One region of the Marinobacter sp. DS40M6 genome, then DNA from elsewhere that is predicted to be linked to it. Evidence: predicted binding sites of a transcription regulator. Region 1 holds the regulator's gene; each other region holds the start of a gene.
What was found. Region 1 encodes LexA, which represses DNA repair genes until DNA is damaged. Its sites were predicted from a motif close to CTGTNTNNNNANACAG; they were not measured.
Positions count from the first base shown of each region.

Region 2: recN (DNA repair protein RecN) is a predicted target of LexA. The motif match lies at 1,477-1,492, and genes of this name have one in related genera.
Region 3: recA (recombinase RecA) is a predicted target of LexA. The motif match lies at 1,863-1,878, and genes of this name have one in related genera.

Region 1 covers NZ_JAFCAE010000004.1:90,367-93,642, reverse strand. Annotated here, with positions in the region: gene JJO78_RS11215 (gamma-glutamyl-gamma-aminobutyrate hydrolase family protein) at 1-320, opposite strand, end outside; gene JJO78_RS11210 (amidoligase family protein) at 313-1,308, opposite strand; gene lexA (transcriptional repressor LexA) at 1,486-2,094, shown strand; gene JJO78_RS11200 (cell division inhibitor SulA) at 2,260-2,670, shown strand; gene JJO78_RS11195 (hypothetical protein) at 2,674-2,934, opposite strand; gene JJO78_RS11190 (DUF6586 family protein) at 2,986-3,276, opposite strand, start outside.
Region 2 covers NZ_JAFCAE010000007.1:1,576-4,851, forward strand. Annotated here, with positions in the region: gene recN (DNA repair protein RecN) at 1-1,428, opposite strand, end outside; gene grpE (nucleotide exchange factor GrpE) at 1,675-2,280, shown strand; gene dnaK (molecular chaperone DnaK) at 2,391-3,276, shown strand, end outside.
Region 3 covers NZ_JAFCAE010000002.1:287,630-290,905, forward strand. Annotated here, with positions in the region: gene JJO78_RS05275 (PilZ domain-containing protein) at 1-206, shown strand, start outside; gene JJO78_RS05280 (flavodoxin family protein) at 213-683, opposite strand; gene recA (recombinase RecA) at 721-1,773, opposite strand; gene JJO78_RS05290 (CinA family protein) at 1,919-2,419, opposite strand; gene mutS (DNA mismatch repair protein MutS) at 2,502-3,276, shown strand, end outside.

The sequences.
Region 1 (3,276 bases):
ATACCCAGTACCGGGATGTTCAATTCTTCAGCACGGGACAGCAGACGAACATCGGTTTCGTCGCGGCGCACGTCATACCGGGCGGTTACCTGGGGAGTCTGACCGTACCGCGAAGGGTGCACGTGGGTACCACCGGAGAGCACAAGGCCGTCGAGCAAGGAGACGTCCACCTTCGAACCCGGGCGGATAAAATGGGTTCGCGCACCGTGGAGGCGCAGCGCGAAGGTGATCAGCCGGTGGGCGAGGCTGCGGCGTGCCGGGCCGCTGATGCCAATCGTAAGGCCCGGATGTTCAGGCTTATCTACCGGGCTTTCAGACATAGTTCCCGGACCGAAGCCACTGGTCAGACGTGTCTAACCAGCTGTGGGTCAGGTTATGGAGGCTCAGTTTGCGACTGTTGCGAAACTCCGTAACCAGTTTCGATAAGTCATCAGCGTTGGCCACCAGCTGTTCCAGCACAATCCAGTCATTCCAAACCGTGGAAAAATGCCAGTCAGGGTTATCAATGTCGCAGTCGGGTAGCCGGTAATGCAGCGTTGGCCGGCTTTTGATGCGCTCATCCTCCACATATTCTGCGAGCAAATCGCTGTTCAGGTGTGCGAACAGCGGGAGCAGGTCCAGGGCCTTGTTGCGGGTTGGATTGTAATGCAGATAGTCCCGCATTAATTGTTCCATGTCCGGCGCATAGTCCTCTGAAATCAGAAGGTCAATGTAGGTGCTGCTCCAGGGCTCAATGTAGCTGGTCAGCTTACGGCTGAAATCGATCTGGTGGCGTGCCTTCAGCCACTCGTAGAGCGCAGCGAAGGCCCGCAGGTAGCGCACCAGCGTTGTGGCTCTGAGGTCCGGTAGCTCCGGGTTCAATTGCAAACCAAAGGCATAATAGAGCGCCTCCCGGCTGCCGAGTGCGCCTGCTCTTCGAAGCTCATCGCAAAGTGTCTCTATGCGTTCCAGCTTACTGAAAGCCAGCGGAGGGCTGACGATCTCCAGGGGCACGATTTTCTCGGCGGCTGCGTCGATCACGCTCATGGCCTGGCCGCCAAGCTCCCTGACGGACTCGGGAAGACGCTCGTCGGCCAGATCAAGGTCCTTTATCGGGTCCGAATCCAGTTCGATGGTAAAGTCACCGAGTTCCGTTTCAACCTCGGACACATAGCGTGCAACAGACTTTCCGGTACCTCCCAGCAGTTTTGCGGACAGCGAGACGAGATCTTCGTAACCGAGGCCGGACAACTCAATTTCAACGCCAACTCTGCGTTCCTTGCCATCATCCGTCTTGAGGATGTCCGGTAACCTACATCTGTTGCTCATTCAGGCGACTCCCTATTTTGGTTGTGATTACCTTAACACAGTCATACGTCAGGGCGCGGTGGACGGCCACCCAGTGCGGCTCAAGGAAAAATTGCGTTTACAGGGTTTACACTGGATAAAACACTGTATATAGTCAAATCACTGTATATAAAAACAGGGCTAACCGGGGCAACCTAAATGAAGCTGACAGCTAGGCAGACACAGGTACTGGATATTATTCGTCGCTACCTTGACGAGACCGGGTATCCGCCGACCCGTGCAGAAATCGCGGCGGAACTTGGGTTTCGTTCTGCCAATGCCGCAGAAGAACATCTGCGGGCACTGGCCCGAAAAGGCGCCATCGAGATGGTGCCGGGAGCCAGCCGGGGAATACGTCTTCCCGATGTAGAGGCTGACCTTGGTTTGCCAGTGATCGGTCAGGTGGCGGCCGGTAGCCCCATACTGGCCCAGGAGCATATCGAAGACCATTGCACCCTGCAGCCTGAATTTTTCTCGCCCTCGGCGGATTATTTGCTCAGGGTACGCGGCATGAGCATGAAGGACATTGGCATCCTTGACGGCGACCTGTTGGCGGTGCACCGCACCCACGATGTGCACAACGGACAAGTGGTTGTGGCGAGGGTAGGTGAGGAAGTCACGGTCAAACGGTTCCGTAAGGAAGGCTCGAAAGTGTACTTGATCGCCGAGAACGAGGAATTCGAACCCATAGAAGTGGATCTGACAGAACAGGAACTCTTCATTGAGGGGCTCGGCGTCGGGGTCATACGGCGCTCGGACCTTCACTGACACCCCCAGGGTGTCCGGACATATCCGGCTGTGTTTCGTTGAGTGTTGAACACCGCGGGCGCGGCTTAACGGCAGGTGAGGCTTATCATGGAACAACTCAGCTTTAATCAGAATCTGGCTTATGCTCACGGAGGCGGCAGGTTTGTCGGTTCAGAGGTTGCCGGTATGAGCGAGCATGATACCGTCAGGGCGCCTGCTGTCAGGAGTCGCCCAGCCAAACCGGCAGGCAATGTGACCGAAATCATTTTGCCCGAAGGGCAGGTTGAGAACTTCCAGCTATTGCTACCGATGCTTACGCAGTTGAATCAGGAGAAGCGTTGGTTAGCCTGGATTGATCCGCCCCAAAGCCTTGTCAGTAAGTGGCAGACCATGCGTGGCATCGTTGCAGGCGAACTGTTGGTGTTGAGGTCTACTCCTGACTACCCAGCCGGGGAGCTTGCCGAGCGAGCACTGAGCGCAGGCACCTGTCACGCTGTGGTCATGTGGACCCACAAGCTCGGGCGCGAAGCGCTCGCGTCACTGGAGCAGGCTTCGGCTCGGGGTAACAGTCATGGTGTGGTGCTGCGCCAGCGCTGATCGTCAATGAAGTGTGTAGGAGGGCCGGATGTCCTGAGTGTCCGGCTCTTCGTCTTCCCAGTCGATATCATGGGCAACGTTACCGACGGCCTCAATACCGGCTGCAATCATGGCCTTGGCCACGTTCATGTCCCGGTCTTCCATCATCTCCCTGGCTTCCGTCGAAAATGATATCTGGACCAGTGGTGCACTGTCGTCGTCGATGCGGCGAAGCGCATAGTCTCCGTTGCTCAGTTGTACAATCTCGAAAAACGATGGTGACATTAAGTTAGCCTTTCAGTTCATTCCTGTTGGGTCCGGCAACGCCGTGGTTCATTACCATTCGCTGTGCCGATCCTCGAGGATATCGATAAAGTGTTTCATCGCGCCCAGAGTGGTTTCCAGAGCCTGCTTTGAGCGATCCGGGCCGGTGTCAGCTGCAACCGCAATCACGTTTTCATTGCTGACCGTTTTTCGGGTCACCGGGGGATTGCCCTGATGACGCTCAAGCTGCTCGAGATGACTCCACCAACTCCGCCCGTCACTGGCCAGTTGCTCCAGTTCTGTCATTTCCGGGCTGTGGGTTCCGATCAGCTCATCCAGTGCCTCAAGGTCATCAGGCTGGCT
Region 2 (3,276 bases), on a different contig from region 1:
CAAGCGACCAACCACTTCGGCGGTGCCGCCACCAATGCCTACATCCACCTCGTCAAAGACCAGTGTTGGTGTGGTGGAAGTTTGCGCAACCACCACCTGAATGGCCAGGCTGATGCGTGAGAGTTCGCCACCCGAGGCTACCTTGGCTAGCGGACGTGCGGGTTGGCCCGGGTTCGCGCTGACCAGGAATTCAATGTCTTCCAGGCCGTGGGGCGCAGGCTCGTCGCCTTTGTTGCGGCTCAGGTGGGTTACGAACTGGACCGCTGGCATGCTCAGTTGGGCGAGCTCCTCCGCGATGCGCTGATCAAGGTTGGCAGCAGCCTGTTGGCGTGCGTTCGACAACTCGGTGGCCAGGGTATTGAAGTGGCTTCGCTGTTCTTCCAGTTCCGCCTCCAGCTTCTCAACGCTGCCCTCGCCGTCGTCCAGCGATGCCAGTTCGGCACTCAGGCTCTGGTGGAATTCCGGGAGAGTCTCCGGTGTGATGCGGTGCTTGCGGGCCATCTGGTAAATGGCACTCAGGCGCTCTTCCACTTCGGCCAGTCGGGCTGGGTCGGCGTCGTAATCTTCCACAAAGTGGCGCAGGTTGTCGCCAGCCTCGGTGATCTGAATCTGGGCTTCATTCAGCATCTGGATGGTTTCCGTCAGTGCCGGTACCTCCACCGGCAACTGCTCCAGTTGCTGTAAAGCCTGGCGCACCAGATCCGCTGCGCTATTCTCATCTTCCGTGCATAGCAGGGTAGCCTGATGGCTGTTGTGTAGCACCGTGTCGGCATGGCTGAGCCGTTCCTGTTCTTTCTCCAGCTCTGCCTGCTCTCCGTCTTCCAGCGCCAGGCGATCCAGTTCTTCCACCTGGTAGCGCAGTAGCTGCAGGCGGGCTTCTGTCTCATCGGCATTCTGCTGGCGTTCGGTCAGCCGCTGGCGGGTTTTGTGCCAGGCTTTCCATGCATCCCTGGTTTGCTCTCCCAACGCTTCTGCGCCAGCGAACTCGTCCAGCAGTTTGCGGTGAGTCTCCTTGCGCAGCAGGGACTGGTGCTGGTGCTGGCTGTGGATGTCCATCAGGGCGCTGCCCAGATCTTTCAGGTGGGCAAGGGGGCAGGGCTGGCCGTTGATGTAGGCGCGAGAGCGGCCATCCTTGCTGATCACTCGGCGCAGGATGCATTCGTTGTCATCGTCGAGCTCATGGTTTTCCAGCCATTGCCGGGCTTCGGCAATGCGGGACACGTCGAAAGTAGCGGTAATATCGGCGCGTTTGGCGCCATGGCGTACGGCGCCAGCGTCGGCGCGCCCGCCCATGGCAAGGCCAAGGGCGTCCAGGACAATGGATTTGCCGGCACCGGTCTCTCCGGTCAGCGCCGTCATACCCTTTCCAAACTGAAGTTCGACCCGCTCGGCAATGGCGTAATTGGAAACAGTGAGCTGTGTGAGCATGCAGAGGTCCTCCGCTCAATTCCTGAATACTGTGATTACATACAGTGACTGTGAATATATACAGGGTTTTTCCTGTTTGCAAACATCGGCTGGCGAATTTGTGAATGAATGAGGTGCGCAACGGTTGAAACATCCGATACGGGCCCCATATCCGTTCGCAAACATGTTTTTTTCGGCCCATGGCGGTCGGAAACCAAACGTTAACCGGCCGGTCGTCTGGCCGCCGACGATCAAGCAGGAGTAGTCATGAGCGCTGACGAGAATCGTAACGAACAGGTGGAAGAAGAGTTGAAAGACACTGCGGAAGCCGCTCCCGAGGAAGAAACGGCGACGGAAGACAGTGCCGAAGCCGCTCCGGAAAGCGAAGTTGAGGCCCTGAAGGCCCAGGCGCAGGAGTTTCAGGAGCAGATGTTGCGTTCCCAGGCGGAGATGCAGAATGTTCGCCGTCGCGCTGAGATCGATGTGGAGAAAGCCCACAAATTCGCGCTGGAGAAGTTTGTGAAGGAGCTTCTGCCGGTCGCTGACAGCTTGGAAAAGGCGGTTGAAAGCACTGAGGGGCATGAAAGTGCCGGCGAACTGGTGGCCTCTATTCGTGAAGGGGTCGAGATGACTCTTAATCTGTTCATGGGGAGTCTCGGCAAGTTCAATGTGGTTCAGCTTAACCCCGTGGGTGAGCCGTTTGATCCCCAGCAGCACGAGGCCATGTCCATGGTGCCGGCACCTGATGCCGAGCCCAACAGTGTGGTGGCTGTGGTCCAGAAGGGCTACACCCTGAACGATCGCCTTGTTCGTCCCGCGATGGTGGTGGTCGCCAAGGCCGAAGACGCGCCAAAAATCGACGAGCAGGCTTGAAAAGCAGATTAAAGCGCCAATATAGCCAGTAAACAGGCGGCGCACCGGGACTCCGGGGCAACTTTCAAGGCAGCCGGAACTGAATTGAACAACCGAATTGGAGTAATTGCATGAGTAAGATCATTGGTATCGACCTGGGAACCACAAACTCCTGTGTAGCCATTATGGATGGCGACAAGGTCAAGGTTATCGAAAACGCCGAGGGTGATCGCACTACCCCGTCCATCGTGGCGTATACCGAAGACGGTGAAACGCTGGTAGGTCAATCTGCCAAGCGCCAGGCGGTCACCAACCCGAACAACACCCTCTACGCCATCAAGCGTCTGATCGGTCGTCGCTTTGAAGACGACGTGGTCCAGAAAGACATCAAGATGGTGCCGTACAAGATCGCCAAGGCAGACAACGGTGATGCCTGGGTCGAAGTGAAAGGCGAGAAGATGGCGCCGCCGCAGGTGTCTGCGGAAATCATCAAGAAGATGAAGAAAACCGCAGAAGACTATCTGGGCGAGAAAGTGACCGAAGCGGTTATCACCGTGCCGGCCTACTTCAACGACAGCCAGCGTCAGGCCACCAAAGACGCCGGCAAGATCGCTGGTCTGGACGTGAAGCGGATTATCAACGAGCCAACTGCTGCTGCGTTGGCCTATGGTCTCGACAAGAAGAGCGGTGACCGTACTGTTGCTGTTTATGACCTGGGTGGTGGCACCTTCGACATCTCCATCATCGAGATCGCCGATGTGGACGGTGAGCACCAGTTCGAAGTGTTGGCCACCAACGGCGACACCTTCCTGGGTGGTGAAGACTTTGACATGAAGCTGATCGAGTATCTTGCCGATCAGTTCAAGAAAGACAGTGGCATTGACCTGCGTGGCGACTCGTTGGCGATGCAGCGACTGAAGGAAGCGGCTGAGAAGGCGAAGATTGAGCTTTCCAGCAGCCAGCAGACCGATGTGAACCTGCCTTACGTGACGGCAGACGCCAGTGGTCCCAAGCACA
Region 3 (3,276 bases), on a different contig from region 1:
CTGGCGCCCGTCTCTATATGGACTTTCATGGCAAGTACATCTGCGAATCCCGTGTCGCCGCCCGGGTGATCAGTTGCCAGCCCTATCAGACCGGCTACCGGGTAAGCATCCAGTTCAGCTACTGTTTCGACAAAAAGGGGTATTCACGAACCGTGGACAATGCCCTTTCCCGCATTGAAGGCCTGTACAACCGCTACGCCAGCTAAAGCTTCCTAGAACAGCCCGGCATCCAGGCTGGCGGCCATGTAGAGCCCCAGTTCCCGGCACTGATCCTCGAATTCGTCCCGATAGTCGCCATGACAGAGCAATGGCTCCTGCACCAGCCGCCAACGCAGGCCCGTGGTGATGGAATCGATAGCGCGATGGGTGCCGGTACCGTCGAGACCGGCGCGGATGTAGAAGGTGAAGGGCAAACCCTGGGTTTTCTCAAGGCAGGGGTAGTAACTGCGGTCAAAAAAATCCTTTAACGCACCACTCATGTAACCAAGGTTTTCAGTGGTACCGAGGATGATGGCATCACAGGCCAGAATATCTTCCGGGCCTGCTTCCAGCGGAGGGAGCACCGTGACCTCGACATTTTCGATGTCTTCGTGTTTTGCGCCCTGCTCTACGGCTTGCCTTAGTTTAAGGGTATTCGGGGAGGGTGCATGGGCGACAACCAGTAGTTTTTTCTTCGCATCCATACTATCTCCCCGATAACGCAGGAACTAATAACAGAGCTTAGAGAAGCTCACCGTTCGCGTCTGCTGTTGCCTCTTCCTTTGCCGCTTCTTCTTTCTTGGCCGGCTTGGGCATCAGCTTGTCACGCACCGCCGCTTCGATCTCATTGGCGATCTCAAGGTTCTCTTCCAAAAACTTGCAGGCATTGGCCTTGCCCTGGCCGATCTTGTCGCCCTTGTAGGCGTACCAGGCGCCGGACTTGTCCACGAAGCCTTCCTTCACACCCATATCGAGCACTTCGGCCATGTGGTAGATGCCCTTGCCGTACATGATCTGGAACTCGGCCTGCTTGAACGGCGGAGATACCTTGTTCTTGACCACTTTCACTCGGGTTTCGTTGCCCACCACTTCATCGCCATCTTTAACAGCACCGATGCGGCGAATGTCCAGGCGAACGGATGAGTAGAATTTCAGGGCGTTGCCGCCGGTGGTGGTTTCGGGGCTGCCGAACATCACACCAATTTTCATGCGGATCTGGTTGATAAAGATCAGCAGGCAGTTGGCATGCTTGACGTTACCCGTCAGCTTACGCAGCGCCTGGGACATCAGGCGGGCCTGGAGACCAACATGGCTGTCCCCCATCTCACCTTCAATTTCGGCCTTGGGCGTCAGCGCTGCCACGGAGTCCACGATGATGACGTCAACAGCGTTGGAGCGTACCAGCATGTCAGAGATTTCCAGCGCCTGCTCACCGGTGTCCGGCTGGGATACCAGGAGTTCATCCACGTTCACGCCCAGTTTTTCGGCATAGACCGGGTCCAGGGCATGCTCCGCATCCACAAACGCACAGGTTTTTCCAGCCTTCTGGGCCTCGGCAATCACCTGCAGGGTCAGCGTGGTTTTACCAGAGCTTTCCGGGCCGTAGATCTCACAGATACGACCATAAGGCAGACCGCCTATTCCCAGCGCCACATCCAGGCCCAGGGAACCGGTGGATACCGCAGGGATCGCTTCCCTGGGCTGGTCGCCCATCTTCATGACAGCGCCCTTGCCGAACTGGCGTTCGATCTGGCTCAGTGCTGCGCCCAGTGCTTTCTTGCGGTTGTCTTCCATCGTTGCAAACCCTCTGTCGCCAATGCCGTTATCGGGACGGGAGCCCGGCGGCCAAAATCATGGACTGCGGAACCCGGAAAACCAGACTCCTGTATATTTGAACAGTATTAAAACACAACACGAAGGCAAGACCAACCCCTCCGTTTCAGGCCTTTTCCAGAAAGCCCCTAACTCCCTGTAACACATAAAGAACCGCCTGGCGCCGAACCTGATCACGGTCGCCCTGGAACTGCTCAACCACCGCTTCGGTGTCAGCCGGAGAGCGCCCCCAGGCAAACCACACCGTGCCTACCGGCTTGTCGTCACTGCCGCCACCAGGGCCCGCCACGCCACTGATCGCAACAGCCACATCCGCACCCGTGGCCGCCAGGGCACCAGCAACCATTTCCCGTACCACCGGTTCGCTAACTGCGCCGTGCTCCCCCAGCGACGGTTCAGTCACACCCAGCAAGCCCCTTTTTGCATCGTTGCTGTAGGTCACCAGTCCCGCCAGAACGTAGGAAGAAGAGCCCGCGCGGTCGGTCAGCACCTTGGCAACCCAGCCGCCAGTGCAACTTTCGGCAGTGGCTATCGTAAGCTCGCGTTGCATTAATACGTCAGCCAATTGCGTGCCGGCTTCCGCCAATGCCTCGTCAGTCAGTGGCATAATGATCTCCTTCGTTTCATCATGGCGGTTATTTTCTTACAATCCCTGCCTTCACATAAAGCCAATGGATCCGGAACCGTTCATGTCAGCAGCCCAGACCGATCTGTCCCACCACACCCCGATGATGAGGCAATACCTCAAGATCAAGGGTGAACACCCCAATGAACTGGTGTTCTACCGCATGGGGGACTTTTACGAGCTGTTCTACGAGGATGCCAAGAAAGCTGCCGAGCTGATGGATATCACCCTGACAGCCCGGGGGCAGTCGGGGGGCAGCCCGATTCCCATGGCGGGCATTCCTTACCATTCCGCTGAAGGCTACATTGCACGTCTGGTTCGTGCTGGTCAATCCATCGCCATTTGCGAGCAGATTGGCGACCCGGCGACCAGCAAGGGGCCGGTAGAGCGCAAGGTGGTTCGCATTGTGACGCCGGGCACGCTGAGCGACGATGCGTTCCTTGAGGACCGCCGGGATAACCTTCTGGTCGCCATCTACAGCCACCGGGAGCAGTTTGGTTTTGCCTCCCTCGACATCTCCAGCGGACGGTTTACCGTGTCTGAACTGGACGATCTCGAGGGCCTGCAAGGGGAGCTCCAGCGCCTGCGCCCAGCGGAGATCCTGATCAGTGAGGACTTTCCTTATCAGGACGTACTGGACGGCTATACCGGTATCCGTCGCCAGGGCCCATGGCTGTTTGAGTCCGACACCGCCCGCCGCGTGATTACCCAGCAACTGCAGGTCCGCGACCTGACCGGTTTTGGCTGCGAAGACCTCACGCTGGCCATCTGTGCCGCCGGATGCCTGCTGCAGTACGCCAAAGAAACCCAGCGCACCGCCCTGCCCCACATTCGCAAAC